Regions from separate parts of the Bradyrhizobium sp. AUGA SZCCT0160 genome, predicted to be linked through region 1. Evidence: predicted binding sites of a transcription regulator. Region 1 holds the regulator's gene; the other holds the start of a gene.

Region 1 (3,171 bases):
GATGCACTGACCGCGATCCTTGCGGGCGCCGATCCCCTGGCGGAAGAAATGGCCGCACTCGACACCGCCTGGCATCGCGTCCTCGCGCGCGACCTTGCCGCAAAGCGCACGCAGCCGCCGCGGGCGATGTCGGCGATGGACGGCTATGCGGTGCGATCGGCCGATGCCGCCGACCTCTCCGCGCGGCTGAAGGTGATCGGCGAAGTCGCGGCGGGCCGCCCGTTCGAACGCAAGGTGGGCCCGGGCGAAGCGGTCAGGATTTTTACCGGCGGGGTGATCCCTGATGGCGCCGACGCCGTCATCATCCAGGAAGACACGGCCGCCAGCGGCGACCACATCACGATCACGGAAGTTGCAAGACCGGGACGGCATATCCGCGCCGCCGGCGCCGATTTCCGCGAGGGCGATGTGCTGCTCACCAAAGGAAGCCGCCTCACCGAACGCGATCTGTCGCTCGCTGCCGGCATGAACTATCCGGAACTTGCCGTGATCAGCCGCCCCAAGGTGGCGGTGCTCGCCACCGGCGACGAGCTGGTGATGCCGGGCTCGATCCCGGGCCCCGGCCAGATCGTCTACTCCAACGGCTACGCGCTGCGCGCGCTGGCGCGGGCCGAGGGCGCCGAGACCATCGATTTCGGCATCGCCGCCGACACGGTCGAGGCGACCACCGACGGCATCCGCCGCGCCCGCGCATCGGGCGCCGACATCCTGATCACGATGGGCGGCGCCTCGGTCGGCGACCACGACCTCGTCAAGCGCTCGCTGGAGGCCGAGGGCGTCGCGATGGCGTTCTGGCGCATCGCGATGCGGCCGGGCAAGCCGATGATGCACGGGCGCCTCGGGGCGATGCGGGTGATCGGCCTGCCCGGCAATCCGGTCTCGTCCTATGTCTGCGGTTTCCTGTTTCTGGTGCCGCTGATTCGCGCGCTGTCGGGCCGAAAAACCATCCATCACGCGCGTGAGACCGCCCTGCTCGGCCGCGATCTTCCCGCCAACGACCAGCGCGAAGACTATCTTCGCGCACGGCTTGAGCAGCGCGAAGACGGCGCGTTGATCGCGGTGCCGGTGAGCCACCAGGATTCGTCGCTGCTTGGGAATCTCGCTGCGGCACGGGCGCTTTTGATACGTCCGCCGTTTGCGCCGGCGGTGCCTGAAGGCACGCCATGCGAGTTCCTGCGCCTGCCGGAATGACGCGTCCGGGCGGCCTGTTCGAGTGAACTCGGCGCGCGTTCACCTGAAATTAAGTGGTTGCGGAACATGTATCGAACATATAGTGTCCGTTCATGATTTGTTTCGAGAGCTAGTGTCTACAAATGGGAGTTTTGGACTTCCGAATTTGAGACCGCGGCCTCTGCAAGCTGAACGACCACGAATTACGACGCGCCAACCGGGGGATTGCTCGAGATGCTTACGCGCAAACAGTATGAACTTCTGCGTTTCATCAACGAACGGCTCAAGGAAGCCGGCGTGCCGCCCTCCTTCGACGAAATGAAGGATGCGCTCGACCTCCGCTCCAAATCCGGCATCCACCGCCTCATCACCGCCCTGGAAGAGCGCGGCTTCATCCGCCGCCTGCCCAACCGTGCCCGCGCCATCGAAGTCATCAAGCTGCCCGAGCTTGCGGGCGCCGGTAACGGCAACGGCCGCCGCGGCTTCACCCCGAGCGTCATCGAAGGCACGCTCGGCAAGGTCCGCGCCGCCAGCGCGCCCGCCGAGGACGATGGCAACCGTCCGGTCGCCGTTCCCGTCATGGGCCGGATCGCCGCCGGCACGCCGATCGAGGCGCTGCAGACCCGCAGCCACACCATCAGCGTACCGCCGGACATGCTCGGCTCCGGCGAACATTACGCGCTCGAAGTCCGCGGCGATTCCATGGTGGACGCCGGCATTCTCGACGGCGACATGGCGCTGATCCAGCGCAACGAGACCGCCGACACCGGCGATATCGTGGTGGCGCTGATCGACGAGGAGGAAGCCACCCTGAAACGCTTCCGCCGCCGCGGCGCCTCGATCGCGCTGGAGCCCGCCAACACCTCCTATGAAGTCCGCATCCTGCCTCCGAACCGGGTCCGGATTCAGGGCAAGCTGATCGGGCTGTACCGGAAGTACTGAGCGCGGCCCGCGCCAGATGCAAGCCGCGTTCGGCACCGCAAAAAAGCCCCGGCCATCGACCGGGGCTTTTCGTTGCCTGCAAGTTGGGACAGCCTTAACCGTCGCGGTGCGCTTGCATACGTCCCACAATTGCCCAGAACGCAGCAAAAACTGGCGGCGTGAGCGCGCTGTTTGGTTTGAGGCGCGCTCGAAAGCGTGCGAACGGGGGGACGCGACGTGGTCAGCAATATGATCACCAAGATCACCTGGCAGCGGGCGGGCCTAGTGACCGAGCCGGGCCGCTACATGCTCCGGTTCGGCTGGCTGACAGTGACGGCGGAAGATCTCGCGATCTGGCAGCAATTTCCGGAGGCCGCGTTCACGCTGGTCGCGCTACCCGGGATTGCCGACGACGGACGGGAGCAATTCCATCTCGGCGCCTTCGAACTTCCGCTGCCGCCGATGCCTGAAAATCCGCAGCCGCCGTAGCGCGTTTGTGATCGGTTGCGCCGGCCTTTCCGTCGCACAAATGTCCAGAACAGGAATAGACTTTGCTCAAGTCCACTCTGATAGAGGCCAGCGCCTCGAGGGAGGCACGGGTCTCTATCTCTTACGAGGGAGCGATCCGATGTGTGACTATAGTTTGCACGCGATGGCAACGCGTCCTGCTGAGGTCGGCGAGACATTGATATCGACCACCTTCCGCGGCACCTCGACCCGCGGCTTTGCCAGCGAACGCGACCCTGCAGTCGCGGTCTGCATGCTGCCCGGGACCGAACTGGCCTTCGCGCAAGACGTCAAATACGACAATCGCTGGATCTGGACGCGGACGATCGGTTTTCGCGTCGGCAAGTTCAACACCATTGATCCGCACATCAAGGAACGTCATCACGACGCGATCGAGTTTCCGGACGGGAGCCATGTGCTGGTGACGCAGCTTTGCGAGGGTCAGCGCGTCACCGTGCTGCAATTGCCGGTGGTGCATCCGATTCCCGAGCGCGCGGCAACGAAGGCGGACACTACGACGACGACACCGCTTTCCACCGGTTGAATTCCGCGCCGCCGGTCGCGCCCCGCCGG
Region 2 (3,171 bases), on a different contig from region 1:
CGAACGCGTGATCTCGCGCGGACACGGCGTACTGGTACGCGCCGGTATCGCTAATCCAAGAATTGGTGTTTGTGCGATCAATCCGCATGCCGGCGAAAACGGGTTGTTCGGTCGTGGCGAGGAAGCGGCGAAGATCGCGCCCGCGATTGATGCCTGCCAGCGCCGTGGCTGGGATGTGCGCGGCCCGCTGCCGGCGGACACGCTGTTCTTCCTGGCCGGCCGCGGCGACTACGACATGGTTGTTGCCATGTACCACGATCAGGGTCACGGCCCCATCAAGGTGCTTGGACTGGAAGCGGGCGTTAACATCACGGTCGGCTTGCCCGTGATCCGGACCTCGGTCGATCACGGCACGGCTTTCGACATTGCGGGCAAGGGTATCGCGGATGAGCGCAGCCTGATCGAGGCGCTGCGGCAGGCGGCCGATCTGGCGCCGGACGCGGATCTCCGCGATCGTGTGTGACTAAGTATGGGTGATTAAGCCGGCGTTCCCGATCGCGCAGGCAAATTGCGGCGGCCTCCATTGACGTTGTCGAGCGGGAACACATATCCCGCACCATCGATCCACGTTACCGCTCAGGAGTAAGTATGGACGCGCCGTCGAATATCGATCCCGTCACAGCGCAATCCGGCGGTGACGTCGTGCACTGGCTGACCAACGGCACGCGCGATCAGCGCTTCATCGACAATATTTTTGCCGAAATGTGCATCCGGCTTCAGCAAGCGGACATTCCCGTCAAGCGGGCGTCGCTTCATATCTTGATCCACCATCCGCAATGGCTTGGCGCCCGGATCATGTGGGAAGACGGGATGCGCGAGGCCGAGATTGCGCGGGTTGATTACGATGTCCAGGAGCGTTCCGAATATATCGGCAGTCCCGCCAACGAAATCCATGACGGTGTCACCGAGGTGCGCGAGAATCTCGAGCGTGATCCAGCGCTCGGCCGCAAGCACGCCGTCTATGACGAGATGCGGGCGAAAGGCTTGAGCGACTATGTGGCGTGGCCGCTGTACCATACGCTCGGCAAGCGGCACATCGTGACCTTTGCTACCGACCGGCCAGGCGGTTTCGACGCCACGCATATCGCCGCCCTGCAGAGATTGCTGCCGGTGCTGGCGCTGGTCAGTGAGATCCGGGTCAAGAACCGGCTGGCGCGTACGCTGCTGGAAACCTATGTCGGATCGCATGCCGGCGAACTCATTCTGGCCGGTGCCACCAGGCGAGGAACCGGAACCACGGTGCGCGCCGCCATCATGATCTGCGACTTACGTGATTTCACCCGGATCTCCGACAACTGGCCGCGCGATGACGTCATTGATCTCCTGAACGGCTATTTCGACGCGATGTCGGAGCCGATCGCGCGTCATGGCGGCGAAATACTGAAATTCATCGGCGACGGTCTGCTCGCCATTTTTCCGCTCAGCGAACCTCAGGCCTGTGCAAACCTGCTGCGTGCCGTGACTGAGGCCCGTCAGGCCATGACGGCGCTGAACGAAAAGAACAGCGAAACCGGCCGTGCGCCGCTGAACTACGGCATCGGCGTTCACGTCGGCGACGTCATGTACGGCAATATCGGGTCGCGCAGCCGGCTCGACTTCACGGTTATCGGTCCGGCGGTCAACATGGCGTCGCGCCTCGAAGCCCTCACCAAGCAATTGGGGAAAACGGTGCTGCTGTCCCGCGCGTTCGCAGACTTCGTCGAGAGCGATTTCGATCTCGAACGCGTCGGCGAACATCCGGTGCGCGGCTTCAACGACCCAATCGAGCTGTTCGCGTATCACGGCTGAATGCCGACCTACGCCCGTGCGTCTCCGATCGCTTGACATAGGGCGTCCTCGTTCTCATTATGTTCACTCTGCGTGAACCTCGTCAAAACGTCATGGGCGAACGGTCGGATGGCAACGACAGCCACCATCCTCCATGCGGACCTGGATGCGTTCTATGCCTCGGTAGAGCAGCTGCTTGATCCTTCGCTGCGCGGCAAACCCATTGCCGTCGGTGGCGGGGTTGTGCTTGCCGCGTCTTACGAGGCCAAGGCCTTCGGGGTCCGCGGCGGCATGCCGGGACGGCAAGCGTGCGAACTCTGTCCGCAGCTCATTTTTGTCGGCGGACATTTCGGGGAATACCAACGGCTGGGCGATGCCGCCATCAAGGTGATCGGCGATTTCACGCCGCTCGTCGAACGGATCTCCATCGACGAGGCCTTTGCCGACGTCGCGGGCTGCACCCATCTGTTCGGTCAGCCTGCCGAAATCGCGATGGCCATCCGCCAACGCGTGCGCGCCGAGCTTGGCCTTCCGATCTCGGTCGGTGTCGCGCGCACCAAGCATCTGGCGAAAATTGCTTCGCAAGTGGCCAAACCCGACGGGCTCGTCGTTGTCGATCCCGACACGGAGCTCGGATTTCTTCACCACCTGCCGGTTGAGCTGATGTGGGGCGTCGGTCCGGCGACGCGGGCACGGCTGGCCGAAATCGGCGTGCTCACGATCGGGCAACTGGCAACGACACCGGGAGGCTCGCTCAAGCGGGTGCTTGGTTCCGCGGCAGGGACGAAGCTTTCGGCGCTGGCGTGGAATCGTGACCCCCGGGAAATCAAGACGCACCGCCGCGCTCGATCCGCAGGAGCGCAATCGGCGCTTGGCAGGAAGCCCGCCGAAGAGCGGGTTGTTCGACCCACGCTGCTTCACCTTGCTGACCGAATCGGCAGCCGGCTCCGCGCCAAGTCCAGGCCTGGGCGGACTGTGACGGTCCGCGTTCGCTTCGTCAATCTGAACTCGGTCACGCGTTCGGTCACGCTCGACGCACCGGTCTCTGCGACTCTGATTCTGGCCGAGGTCGCCGAGGACCTGGTGCGCGCTGTCCTCGCCGATCATCCTCACGAGAAAACCATCTCGCTCCTGGCGATTTCCGTGTCGCATCTTGGAGAGCAGCGGGATGTGGAGCTCGAACTCCCGCTCGGACTTGGCGATGAAGCACGCCGCCCCGGCAGCAAAAGAGGCATGGCGCGTTCGGCGGCCGACCATGCCGTCGATAAAATCCGCGATCGCTTCGGATGGGATGCGATCGGATATGGATCGGTGGCGCCGGGTGTCTCTTCTTCCGTTCCCGACGCGTTTCGCAAACTCGCTGAAAAGGACCTGTGACCGTCACGCGTCCAACGCGCGCCCAAA

What was found. Region 1 encodes LexA, which represses DNA repair genes until DNA is damaged. Its sites were predicted from a motif close to TGTTCNNNNTGTGTTCNG; they were not measured.
Region 2: the regulator LexA is predicted to act here: its motif matches at 1,838-1,855, upstream of dinB (DNA polymerase IV).

The regions. Positions count from the first base shown of each region.
Region 1 covers NZ_JAFCMD010000006.1:3,118-6,288, forward strand. Annotated here, with positions in the region: gene glp (gephyrin-like molybdotransferase Glp) at 1-1,191, shown strand, start outside; gene lexA (transcriptional repressor LexA) at 1,405-2,112, shown strand; gene JQ558_RS11770 (hypothetical protein) at 2,341-2,580, shown strand; gene JQ558_RS11775 (hypothetical protein) at 2,720-3,142, shown strand.
Region 2 covers NZ_JAFCMD010000011.1:80,421-83,591, reverse strand. Annotated here, with positions in the region: gene pdxA (4-hydroxythreonine-4-phosphate dehydrogenase PdxA) at 1-463, shown strand, start outside; gene JQ558_RS18860 (adenylate/guanylate cyclase domain-containing protein) at 589-1,788, shown strand; gene dinB (DNA polymerase IV) at 1,897-3,144, shown strand.